3 regions of the Dehalobacterium formicoaceticum genome follow, and region 3 is predicted to be linked to each of the others. Evidence: riboswitches for the same ligand, from Rfam matches in the RefSeq annotation. Region 3 holds a riboswitch; each other region holds the start of a gene.

Region 1 (4,514 bases), 1.6 Mb from region 3:
ATGCACTTTAATAGGGTGGATTTTCCTGCGGCATTAGGTCCGACGATTATATTTACTTTATCTTTTAATGATAAGGATAAATCTGTGAATATTGGATTTTTATCGTATTTAAAATAAAGGTTTTCAATTGTTATCATAGATATCATCCCTTTCTTTTTAAAATTAAGAGGGCAAAGAATGGTATCCCAATAAGGGAAGTCACCAATCCAATGGGAATTATAACGCCAGGAACAAGGGATTTACTGACAATCGAAGCAACGGATAGCAGCAAGGCACCTATCAATGCTGATGCAGTCAAGAAATATCTCTGTTCTTCTCCGCAAAGTATTCTGGCAATATGGGGCGCTACCAAACCGACAAAGCCGATCGTTCCGGCGAAACTTACGGCAGTTGCCGTCAGCAAGGCCACGATAAAAATAATATTTCTGCGCGTTTTTTTGACATCAACACCCAGGCTTATCGCTGATTCATCGGATAATGACATGGCAGTCAATTTCCAAATATTCCGGCTAAAAACAAATGCGCAAAGTATCGTCACGATTGTGATAATTAACAGTTTAATCCAATCAATCTTGTTCAGGCTGCCAAAGCTCCAAAATACTAAAGATTGTAAATCTGATGCGTCAGCAACAAATTGTAATAATTGGGTTAAAGAGCTAAATAAAAAGTTCATCACGATACCGAATAATATTAAAGTATTCCGATCTGCGTCTTCCCTTTTTGAAAACAGATAGAGCATCCCTGCCGCCAGTAAAGAAAATATAAAGGAATTTATGGTTATCAAAAATGTACCGACACCTGGAACGATGGAAAGCTTTAATATAATCGCGATCGCGGCGCCCAATGATGCTGCTGAAGATAATCCCAATGTATAAGGGCTTGCCATGGGATTTCTTAAAACTGTCTGCATCTCACATCCGCCCATCCCTAATGCAGCACCGATCACGACCGCCGATAGCGCCACCGGCATACGCAGCCCCCAAATCACAAACATTGAAACCTCATCTTCTGTAGTTCCCAAAAGTGCATCTATTGTTTCTGTAAAATTATAATCTGCACTTCCCACAAATAAATTGACAACTATGCTGATCAGGATAAGAGCTATCAAAGGGAAAATAATCAATGATTTTTTCTTAATGATACCTGCATAAATTTGTCTGGCTTTTAAAGTGCTTTTTAAATTACTCTCGCTCATTTGGTTGTTCTCCTAAAGTTGTTCTCCTAATTGATAAAACCAAATTCCATCTTCATACTCTGTAAGCATAAAGCGGTCAAAGAATTCTTTTAATCGCTCATCAGGGTTGATATCTTCAAATTCACCGGGATAGAAAAGCTTTGCCATTTTTAATGCAGGATAGAATCCACATTGATTTTGTGCTTGATTGTGAAAAAATGAGAAGACATTGTTATTTTGAACGGCATTTAGCTTGTCCCAACCTTTTCTTTGAACATATTCTCCTACAGTGGCATCCATATTTTCTTGAGCTTCTTCAGGAGTGTAATATCCTAATAAATATGTCACAAAGATATAGTCGGGATTTGTTGTTAGCAAATATTCAGGATCTATTTTACTATTATCACCCACATTGCCAACTGCAATATTTTCTCCGCCGGCCAGCTCTATCAAAGCAGCCCAGCCATCAGTTATTCCGGTTGAACTATATTCTTCTCTGGTACCCCAACCCATTTCCTCATAAACTGTTGGTTTATCTGTTTTCTGAGATAGGTTTTTACTTTTTATGATTGCAAATTGTTCATCTAAAAAACCTGCCATTTCTCGTGCCCGATCTTCTGTTCCGAAGATTTTACCAACGAGCAATACGGCTTCTTGGGGCGAAGTAGATGGATCTTCTGATCTGGTTAAAATTAAAGTAGGAATCCCTGCTCTCTCTAGTTTTTCTGCAGCATCTAAGGCTATTTCCGATAAATGACCAAATACATTGGCAATAAAAAGATCTGGTTTTAATGAAATTATCTTTTCAATATCATATTCATTTTGACCACCTCCGCCTACTAAAGGCAGATCTTGGAGTTGTGGATATTTTTCTTCGTATATTCTTTGAAATTGTTCCCCGGTACCGGAAAATCCAACTCCTACCGGCATATCAATAAAATCTTCTCCCACAACAGCGATACAGAATTCTAGTGCTTCCCAATAATTTACTACTACTCTTTCAATGGGTTTTTTAATACTAATTTCCCTCCCCAACATATCTGTAACCGTAATTTCAGAGCTTTCCCCTCCCTCTGTTTCTTGCCCTCCTGCCTTTCCTGTTTCTTTAGTATCTGTTCCACATGCAGATAGTGAAAATATCAAAAGCACCGACATTAAAATTAATCCGATTTTCCTCTTCATTTTAGCCCCACCTTTCTAAGAATAGCTCTATCATTGTTTTGAGCTATTTCTTTACTAATCTTAGTAATTTTTCTATTTTTCTTCCTTCTCATTGAGTATGTTTTCCTTTTATTTTTAATTCTTCACCTCCATCCTGCCAACATTGCATACTCTTTTGAGTTGAAAAAAATATACTGAGCATAAAAAAACACCTGCATTTTCTACATGAAAATACAGGTGTGCTATGTCTCAATCAATCTTTAGCCGATATATGGCTTTATCCTGTACATTATTTTTCATTGGAAAATAATAATACATCATTATTTAAACATGTATCCTGACTTTGCTTCATCGCTTTCTCCGCCTTCCCGCATTCAGCAGTGGCATAATGGAGTTGCTCCGCATTACAGTAACCAGATTGTTCAGGATTTGCACCTGATTCCATGATTTAAATAAAATATTAAATTAAAAATGTTTTACAATACAACAATAGTCTACTGCCATAATAATCAAATGTCAACCTAATTATCTACTAATTATTTCTAAATTATTGCTCTTCTTCCTTTCGATTATAATCACATTGTAGTACGACGATTTGTTTTTACCCGGTACAATGTAAAAACAGCAAATTATATTTTCATATGTGCCCTTTCACCCGGTCATAATAGAAAACCTAATAAAAAGCAAAACTTATTTCCTGCTTCATTAGTCTAAGCATATGTGAGGAGGAGCATAGATGAACAAAAAACAGCTGTTTGAAAATTACTTAATGGAAAATATCGATAGCGCTTATCGTTTTGCCTACACTTACGCAAAAAACCGGGAGGATGCGGAAGATATCGTGAATGAAAGTGTTGTCAAGGCAATAAAATCAATAAATCAGTTGCAAATGCCTAAGTATATAAAGCCTTGTTATATCAAAAAAATGAAAATGGAGCAATTAAAAAAGTATAGAGGATACGGTTTTTAAAGGGATCAATGGGAAGTTTAGTACCAAACACAAAACAGCTCAACAATCAGAAAATTGCTGGTTGTTGAGCTGTTTTTTTGTTCTATCCATGCGTATCAGGAGGGAAAGAGGCAAAAAATTAAGTGACAATCATCTTGACGGGATCTTGATGTTCCCTGAACTGTTTTCTTTCCAAAGCCCGTTCTGTTAGCTGCAGCCAAACGAGGGCAGCTAAAACAAGGAAGATCCCGAAGATTTGAAAAGGAACCAGACTTTGCCCAAATATCAAAAATCCTAAAATAGAGGCAACCACCGGGTCAAGACTGTACATAATGATCACCAATGGAGCTTCCAAATAACTATAAGCAGTCATCAGGAAATAGTAGCTTGACACCATAGGAATCAGTCCAAACCCCAAAATTGCCATAACTGCCGGGATTCCATGCACCCCCACGTTGATTTGAATTTCGCTGACCACAGCCCAGGGGGGATTGATAAAGGATAAAATTATCACGGCAAACAAATTAGTATACATTAAATATGCATCATAATCATATCCCAAATCCACGGCATATTTGCAAAGAAGAAACCCACCGGCAAAGGAAAGGACCACGATTGCCATCCAAAAAAGCCCTTCGGCCGGGGCGGCAAGTGTACCAAACACATTCAGAATAAAAGCAATACCAATAATTGTAGCAATCCCTGAGACAATTTTGATAGGGGTAATTTTATTTTTCCAGATAATACGCGAGAAGAGCACAACAATAAAATAATTTAGGAAAGTTAAAATTGAAGTGACTCCCAAAGGCACTCCTTTACTTAGTGCCACCGCATAGCACCAGGTTGAACCTAAAACACCAACAACACCAACAACACCCACTGAAATATACAAAACTAACCTTCTGACATCGACCTTTAATACCTGGGGTTTACGAATTAAAATTCTGGTTAAAAAAAAGATGACCATTAACCCGGGACCTAAGATGCCAATAGCTGTTTCACTGAAACCAAAACTACTTAAAAATTCCGACGAAGGTGCCAAAGGTACCCCAACACACACCTGCCAATGTTGCAAACACAAACCCTCTCATGGTATTCGTCATGGATAATTCCCCCTACTTTATTATTTCACTTTTGTCAAATGGGAAAATTTAAGTAGTAAGCTGTGTTGCCCGAAGAATGGAACCCTGCCCATTATGCCGGATAACACAGCCTATTTGAATCCTGGTT
Region 2 (4,514 bases), 1.5 Mb from region 3:
CCGGTTTTCCTGAAATTGACTCGATTTTTTGGGATACCACCCCAAGGTCTGTCCCGATGATATCTGTGATGGCTGTTCCCATGACTGCAATAAATTCCACATCCCGCTCCATATTGGATAATAACTTTTCATTGATAATCCCTTCAATACCAAGAGTGACTTGGGCGTCGTCAAGTTTTGTCGTATATTGATTGGTGTTGGAAAAGTCTCGATATTCATCCACTTCTCTGATTGGCTGATTGCATCCACTGGGAGACAATAAGATTATCGAAGTTGGCAGATGGTATAACAATGAATGTAAGCCGGAATAATCACTCACAAGTTGCGGTAAGTATCGATCATAGATATTCATTGATTTTAGAAATCAACTCCTTCATTTTCTCCCTAGGCGCTCCTGTTCTTTTTGCAAAAGGTCCTCTCTTAAAAACATATACCGGCATATTATATTTCTCCCATAGCGTTCTTTGGGTTTTTTCAAACTTCATTCCCGTCAGTATTTCAGAGCAAGACAGGTAGAGAATCAGACCTCGCATCTCCCTCTTTTCGGATATCATCTTGGAAATATGCTCAATAAGCCGATCTTCATAGGAAGCTGATATTACATCGATGGGTTTTATTGCAAATGAAAAATACTGCTCTAATAGTTCAGCTCTCATTGCTCTAAAAAAGAGAACCCTTAAACAACCGGGAGGACCGATGGACAACACATAGATACCTTTCTTACTCAATGCTAATTCAATCAGTTCATTAAAACTATCCTTCTGAACTAAGGTTTTTTCTAACATAGCTGCCCCTCATCTACAATCAACGAAAGATATTCTTTGGATAATTGTTCCAACTCCCCCTCTTCCAGTGGTTTGGGGATTACCCCTGTAATCCCTGCCATAATAGTTTTCGATGTTTCGATAAATCTGCTTGCTATAGCTGAATCCGGATATTTTTCAATAACTGTTTTATAATCCAATTCACTAAATATAATCTCCTTAGCAAAAGGAATTTCTGAGATAATGGGTACTTTCACTTTTTCTGAAAAATCCCTAACCAATCCCCCCATAGCGTTATCATTTCGCTGATTATGGATGATTCCACCTAAGAAGGGTTCCTTTTGATCAGAAAACACCTCAATACTTTTTAAAATATTGTTTGCCGCGTAGATGGACATATATTCACTGGAAGATACCAGCAAGACACGATCTACATATCCTTCTCGCATGGGTACTGCAAATCCCCCACAGACCACATCGCCTAAAACATCATAAATAATCACATCCCAATCTTTATCAAAGATATTATGTTTCTCCAGTTCTTCCATCACGGTTATGATCCCCCGGCCGGCACAGCCAACCCCAGGAGAAGGGCCGCCTGTTTCAATACAAGATATATTTAAAAAACCTTTTTCCAAAAAATCCTCCTCAGCTAAGAAATCTCCCTTTTCCAAGATCAAATGAAGCATCGACTTGATTTTTCCTCCAACAATATTTTTAACAGAATCACTTTTAGGATCACAGCCAATAAATAAAACCTTTAATCCAAGTGAACCCATTGCAGCTGCTATATTGCTTGCAATTGTGGATTTTCCTATTCCTCCTTTTCCATAAAAAGCAATTTTAATCGGTCTCTTCAATTCATCATCCCTTTCATGATAGCCATCAAATCAAAAAAACTCTCCTGAACAATTAACAGAAGAGTTTATAAAAAAATAAAGACCTCACCTAATAATCCGTTAAGTTCGGTAATAACGAAATGTAGTAGTATCCTGGCTCAAGTTCATTGCCATCTATAACAACTTCCCAGAAAGATTCTTTCCAGTGTTGAAACATCTTATAGAGGCTCACTCTTACAGTGGCGTTACCGCATCGGATTTTAACCGATTTCCTTGCAACATTTCGAATTATTCAATTGATGCCAGTATATCATAGAAGTTTCATTAAAACAATCGGTTAATCTTCTTGAATTTCAATTGCTAGCTATTAGTTTATTTGACGGGTCTTCGACACTTACAGGCCTATCAAAATCCCTCAAAGCCTTTAAATAGGCTTATTTTTTTGTCAATTTTTTTAAAATAAATGTTGTATGTGGTGTATGTATACGGTATAATATATATGGGTGATGCGTCTTGAAACTATACTATGATAAACGGCTTAAAGATCCTACTTATTATGCGCAGCAAGGAATAAGAAACGGCAAAAAAACTACTACCAAAAATATCAAGAATTTCGGAAAACATTCCGAACTCTTGAAAATAACTGATGACCCCGAAACCTACGTAAGAGAAGAAATTAAAAAGATGAACGAGGAATACCGCGTTGGCAGGGTCACATTTAACCTAACTGCTAATTTTAATGAGAAAGTCAAGCATACACAAGACGAGGCATCGGCATCCACTTGTTTGAACATAGGTTATTTTGTTCTGCAAGATATTATGAAAGGTCTTAATCTTAAAACTTTTTTTAAGCAAAATATTTCAGAATGCAAGAACACCTATGATAGTTTTAAAATCCTCCGTTTCCTAACGTACGCTAGAATACTAAAACCCGGTTCTAAACTTTCCACCTGGAATGATTTGAATTCATATTATGAGCAGCCAGAATTTGATTACCAGCATATTCTTCGGTTTATGGATATTTTAGAGGAGCATTATGACGTTTACTTAACATGGCTTTATAAAAACAGTAATGCTGTCGTCAAAAGAGATTCTTCTATTATCTACTATGATTGCACAAACTTCTATTGTGAATGCGAACAACCTGACGAGGATATTGTTGATGAAGTTACAGGGGAAGTTATTTGTGGCTTAAGAAAATTCGGGATAAGTAAGGAGCATCGCCCTAATCCGATTGTGGAGATGGGGCTTTTCATGGATAGCCAAGGTATTCCCATCACCATGTCCCTGCATCCCGGGAACACAAGTGAACAAACTACTGCCATCCCCCTGGAAAAAGAAGTCTTAAAGATGCTGAATGGAGCCAAATTTATTTATTGTGCCGATGCGGGACTTGGTTCTTATAGCATCCGTAAATTTAATAGCATGGGTGGCAGGGCTTTTATTGTCACTCAATCAATTAAAAAATTAAGCAATACTCTTAAGGAGGCAGTTTTTAATGACTATGACTATCATTTATTGTCAAACGACTCCCCTGTCACAATCAAAAAAATGACAACCTTTGATCAGTACTCAAAAGAAAATTTACCTTTGTATAACGATTTTGCTTACAAAGTAATTTTTGCTGACAAAGCCCTTGACATTGGTTTAAGCGAAGAAATAACATTAAAAAATGGTAGTGTTAAGTCTAGGAAATCGACCGGACTTTTAAGGCAACGCTTAATCATAAGATTTTCACGAAAAATGATGGAGTATCAAAGATCAGTACGGAGAAGCCAGATAGAGCGGGCAAAAAAACTATTAGCTAGAAAGGATCCTGAAGAAATTAAGAAGGGACCGAATGATGTAAAAAGATTCATGAAAAGAATCTCTCATACAAAATCTGGTGAAAAGGCAGTTATTAATTATGTCCTGGACGAGGAGAAAATTGCTGAGGAAGAAAAATACGATGGCTATTATGCAGTGGCGACTAATCTCGAAGATCGTGCTCAAGATATTCTCGCAATATCACACAAAAGATATCAGATTGAAGAGTGTTTCAGAATTATGAAAACCAATTTCACCGGGAGGCCTATAAATCACAGATTGCCTAATCGTATCAAGGCCCACTTCATGATCTGTTTTACAGCCCTATTGGTATATCGCCTATTAGAGGCTAAATTGGACGAACAACATACTCATATAACTCCAGAAAACCTAATTACTACACTTAAAAATATGAATGTCACCAACGTACACGATATTGAATACATGGCACTCTATCATGGTAGCAAGGCCCTTGATACATTAATGGAATTAACATCACTTAATCTGGATAGGCTTCATTATAGACCAAAGGAATTAAACGGGAAAATTAAAAAATTATTAAACTAGTAATTACATACAACATTTCAAATTCAATAATTAGCTGGGAACCTGCTAAACACGCGGGTTCCCAGCTTTCTTTTTCTTCTAACTGTCGAAAACGGGATCATAGAAGTTTCACTAAAACAATCGGTTAATCTTCTTGAATTTCAATTGCTAGCTATCAGTTTATTTGATAGTATAATAGTATATTGAAAGGAAGTAATTAGATGATATCGTTACAAAATATGAGATATATGATTGAAATTTCAAAGCATCAGTCTATCTCTGCTGCTGCAAAATCCCTTTTTATTTCTCAATCCACTTTATCAACAGCTATTAAAGAAGTGGAACAAAGCCTGGGTATTGTTTTATTCAAAAGAAATAGCAGAGGTGTTGAGTTAACATATGAGGGCCGGGATTATATCAGTCATGCCAAGGATATTGTAGAACAAGCTGAATATTTAGAAAGACGCTATCAGCATAAAAAGTCTCTTCCCATGCGTTTTTCAGTTTCTACACAGCGGCTACCTTTTGCAACCAAAGCTTTTATTAAAATTATTGATAA
Region 3 (4,514 bases):
ATAGCGTACCTTGTCCTTAGCGATAGGGGGTTGGTCAAATAAAGCTGTGCCGATCAAGACCGGGAAATCGTTACCGGTGACTACCGCCCGAACTCCGGGGGCAGACAAAGCTTCATTAATGTCCAGGGACTTGATCTTTCCATGAGCAATGGTGCTGGTTAACATTTTTACATATAAAATACCCCGTTCATGGAAATCATTATTGTATTTCGCCCTGCCGGTGACCTTTGACCAGGATTCCTTTCTGGGTACACTGACGCCAACAGCCATAATTTTTCCCCCCTAACCATGTCTTATCTATCTTATTATTGCACCAATCGTGTTTTATTATGATAATCATAGCAAGAACAAGCACAGCAGTGAACTCGTTCAGCTAAAGCTGAACATCGGGGCCTTCAGATGGGGAATCTACCCCACCTGAAGTGAAAATAGGAGCTCCCACTTATAGAAGTGGGAGTCTTGGAATTTGATAAAAAAAACAGCACTCAAATATGGTGCTGTTCTTACATTAATTTAAACGATCCAAAACCTGCAATTGGGAAAATAAGCTCATTAATTGTTCTTTTTTTCTGGGGATGGGTGTTTCTTCTTTAATCGCCTTGTTTTTTACCAGTTCGTCAAAGACATCCAGCACCCAGGGTTTCCTCAAATTAGCCTTTCTTAACACCTGAGCATTACGAAATATTTCCTCCGGCAATCCTTCGGCAATGATTTCTCCCTTGTTCATAACAAAAATATAGTCCGCCCAAGCATATATCTCATTTAAATCATGACTGGATAAAATCAATGTCGCCCCCGTTTGATTAAAATCATCCAATAACTGCATCATTTCCGCACAATAATAAGGGTCCAAACCGGCGGTAGGTTCATCCAAAAAGATGACCTCCGGCTCCATAGCCAAAATACCGGCAATAGCTACTCTCTTTTTCTGTCCATGACTGAGAAAATGAGTGGGTTTATCTTTAAAATCCCAGGTACCCGTTCTTTTTAAAGCTTGTTCTACCTTGGTACGAATTTTTTCTTCCGGCCATCCCATGTTCACCGGGCCAAAGGAAACATCCTGATATACGCTGGCTGAAAAAAGCTGGCTATCAGGATCCTGAAAAACAATCCCTACATTTTTGCGCAGTTCTTTCAAACTTTTGGAGTTATAATTAACTGAAGCCCCTTTATAAATGATCTTTCCTTTTTCCGGCCGATGCACGCCATTAAAATGTAAAAAGAGGGTAGATTTCCCGGCACCGTTATTCCCCACTACTCCAAACTTTTTCCCTTTCTCAAATTTCAAGGATAGATTTTTCAAGGTAACCGTGCCATCCATATAAGAAAAATTCAGGTTTTCTGCCTCTAAAATATATTCAGACATTATTGACCTCCTAAATGAAAGCTAAAATAATCAGTCCAAGGTCTATCAGACTAAAAACAGCAATATTCGCCAGAGAAAAGTGATATTTGGGGTTAATCACCTTAAGTTCGCTTTCATAACCTCTGGATAATAAACAATCATATAAAGCTTTTGTTTTAAAAAATACTTTCTGGCACAGATTTCCAAAAAGGATGCCAAAAGAGTAGATCGACCGCTTAAAATTGCAATATCCCCAGCGGGAAGACTGGGCAGTGTAAATATTAAAGGCCGTTTCCACAAAAACAAAAATAAAGCGGTACATCAACATCATCAATTCCGCAAATATCGCGGGCACCTTCATTTTTTGCAGCAGATAAATCAACTCAATCATCGGTATGGTTAAGGCAATAAAATACAGGCAAGTCACCGCGCTCAGCGCCCGCATCATAATGGAAAAGGATTGAGCCAGACTGGTTTCCGTGACACCCAGATAAAAGCGTCCCAGTTTTAGACTGGCCAACATTCCGGCAGGATCATCAACAATGAGCACACCAATGGTCACTACGCCAATCAGCAAAAAACTCAATGGTACGAGCATCAGTTTGGCAACTACCCTCCAGGGAACACGGGCTTTAAAAACCAAAAGACCCAACATAATACCGATAATAAGCAAATGAATCAGCGGTTTATGAGCCGTGAAACAAATAACCAGAGTAGCCATGGCAAAAGCAAACTTCTCCCCAGGATGAATCCCACGCATTTTATTGGTATAAACAAATTGGTCCACATAAAACATGATTAACCCTCACTTATCTGCAAATGAAAAATCCCTCAGCCTCCAGCCAAGGGAATCCATAATGATCCTTATATAATAGTCTTCCCAGTTTCCTCTGGCGAAAACTTTTATTTAAGGCAGGTCTTCTGGCTCTCGTGTCATCCTCCTCCCGCACCTTCCCACCCTGAACCTACCAGGCAGTGGCATTACGGGGATTCGTCTTCGATTACAGCGGCGGATCCGCACCGGAATATACACCGGTTTCCCTATTCTCCTTAACGGCACCTAAAATACAATATTCATTTAAATGTATTTTACATCAGTAATCTCCAAAATACAACTACTTAATCAAATGATCTTTAATTCCTTTCACACACTTACACAAAGAAACCTGTACATATCTCCCTGTCTACAATATAAAGACCTAAAACCAATATTAATAATTAAAAACTCCTTCCGAAATACAGAAGGAGTTCGTGATTTCGGTAATTTCCCGAAGACAGATCTTCTACCCAAGATAAGTGAGTTTTTTTAACCATGAATCTCCTTATATCGGAAATACCGATGGATGGCTTCTGTCACTGATTTCCTTACAGTACGTCCGATCATACCACCTACTACAGTTGCCGTACCGGCATAGGGGAGGCTTTCCCCTTTCCCGGTCGCGGCAATGACTACCGCATCGGTAGATGTACCGGAAGCGGGTTCACCGGTAAATATATCCTTAATTTTCAGATCTTGCAGAGCCATGGTTTTAGCTTCTGTGGCCGTGATCACAGCATTGACCATGCCTCCCTCGGTCAAATTGCCATCCACAAGCAGAATGATGTTGATAGTACCCATACCCTGAAAATCCATGGGTGGAGGGGTGCCTCCCGCTGCCATGGCATTACTGGTTCCTGCAGTGACAATGGCAGTAACTGATATATCCTGATTACCTTCAGACTCCACCGCTGCATCTTTCACATGGGCAGCCGTCATCATGCCCACACATTGATCCGGTGATATTTCAATTTCTTTAATCCCCTTGGCAAGATCCTCCATAGGGTCATCCCCGGAATAACCGGATATGACCTGTTGGTTTACGACAAAATTGGGCGTATTGAATCCTCCGCCTAAGACGGAAGAATTTAATGTGATCAGTTTTTTTTCTGAACAAAGCACTAATATATTATTTTTTTCATATAACCTGATCCCCGGTACTTGAATTTCATATTCAAACATTTTACCTCTGCACCTGCCTCAAACCTACTGAAATCCCCTCTCAAACCTGGATTTTTTTAATATGCTTTTATATTATGTCATCGCTCCTTAAGATCTAAAAAAATTTTTCAGCCCGGCCCAGATTACAAGCCGGGCAAAAAATTAAGGAGTTGTTATGGCTAAAATAATAAAACCTCATCTTCTTAAGAAAATGAGGTTATAAACAATGCATACTGCGCACCCCTTTTTCCGCGAAAGGAAATTACACCTTTCGAACTAGGCAGGTTTCCTGACTCACATATCATCATTTTGCTTTCCTATCATGAAAATCCTTAATGGATTTCAAAGCAAAACTCCTCGTTTACAGTGGCGCGACCGTCCAGGATTTTAACCTGGTTCCCTATTACCCCTTGATGATTCTTATTCAAGGGCACCTAATTCCAAGTACTATTCATTTGTTTGTAACATTCTAACACCTAACCTTAAAGAAAGCAAGAAATATTTCACAATATTATTCACAATCTTTTGGGCTGATCTTAACCACACTTACTATATCCGCAAGATCGGCAGAGGACGCAGCCTCCTTCATGTTCCAGATCACCTCCGCATTCCGGGCAGGTAATATCTTTCTTCTTTTCTTGTTGCTTATAAAGATTCTCAACTTCATTGGCCATATCATTCAAGTCATGACCATTGCTTTCCATCACAGCAACGTCCAAAACCTTTTCTAAAGAACGGGCGATGGCATCGGGACAAGACAAAACTCGGATATTTGTCCCTTTGGATTTACGGCTTAGGGTCGATGGGCAGCGGATTCCTTTCATTTGCTCAATCACAGCATCGGGGCTGATTCCCGATCTTAAAGCCAGTGACACCAGACGACTGGTGGCTTCCGTCTGGGAAGGGCATCCTCCCCCTTTGCCCAAATTGGTAAATACTTCACAAATTCCATTGGTGTCATAGTTCACCGTGATATATAAATTCCCACAACCGGCAATTGCCTTTTCCGTGATTCCCTGGGTGATTTCCGGACGAGGCCGAGGAGCAATCTTGCCATCACCCGAGGTACTGGACACATTTATCTGATCCGGATCGGTCACTTCACCTACATTAAGTACCTGACCCTCCCGCGACCCATCCCGGTACACAGTCAGTCCTTTACACCCCAATTCATAAGCCAGGAAATATGCT

Evidence for each region. Region 3 has a riboswitch for cobalamin ahead of cbiQ (cobalt ECF transporter T component CbiQ). Riboswitches for the same ligand answer to the same signal wherever they lie in the genome.
Region 1: another riboswitch for cobalamin. It lies ahead of CEQ75_RS07835 (ABC transporter substrate-binding protein); the one in region 3 lies ahead of cbiQ (cobalt ECF transporter T component CbiQ).
Region 2: another riboswitch for cobalamin. It lies ahead of CEQ75_RS10605 (nucleotide-binding protein); the one in region 3 lies ahead of cbiQ (cobalt ECF transporter T component CbiQ).

Annotation. Positions count from the first base shown of each region.
Region 1 covers NZ_CP022121.1:1,590,118-1,594,631, reverse strand. Annotated here, with positions in the region: gene CEQ75_RS07845 (ABC transporter ATP-binding protein) at 1-137, opposite strand, end outside; gene CEQ75_RS07840 (FecCD family ABC transporter permease) at 143-1,195, opposite strand; gene CEQ75_RS07835 (ABC transporter substrate-binding protein) at 1,208-2,356, opposite strand; cobalamin riboswitch at 2,646-2,815, opposite strand; gene CEQ75_RS07830 (RNA polymerase sigma factor) at 3,072-3,305, shown strand; gene CEQ75_RS07825 (DMT family transporter) at 3,424-4,359, opposite strand; partial or broken gene mttB ([trimethylamine--corrinoid protein] Co-methyltransferase) at 4,514-4,514, opposite strand, start outside.
Region 2 covers NZ_CP022121.1:2,186,628-2,191,141, reverse strand. Annotated here, with positions in the region: gene CEQ75_RS10615 (nitrogenase component 1) at 1-352, opposite strand, end outside; gene CEQ75_RS10610 (hypothetical protein) at 339-785, opposite strand; gene CEQ75_RS10605 (nucleotide-binding protein) at 779-1,624, opposite strand; cobalamin riboswitch at 1,728-1,902, opposite strand; gene CEQ75_RS10600 (IS1634 family transposase) at 2,117-3,976, shown strand; gene CEQ75_RS10595 (LysR family transcriptional regulator) at 4,177-4,514, shown strand, end outside.
Region 3 covers NZ_CP022121.1:3,731,434-3,735,947, forward strand. Annotated here, with positions in the region: gene CEQ75_RS18055 (xanthine dehydrogenase family protein molybdopterin-binding subunit) at 1-270, opposite strand, end outside; gene CEQ75_RS18060 (energy-coupling factor ABC transporter ATP-binding protein) at 509-1,366, opposite strand; gene cbiQ (cobalt ECF transporter T component CbiQ) at 1,377-2,141, opposite strand; cobalamin riboswitch at 2,240-2,424, opposite strand; gene CEQ75_RS18070 (adenosylcobinamide amidohydrolase) at 2,652-3,344, opposite strand; cobalamin riboswitch at 3,586-3,776, opposite strand; gene CEQ75_RS18075 (vitamin B12-dependent ribonucleotide reductase) at 3,860-4,514, opposite strand, start outside.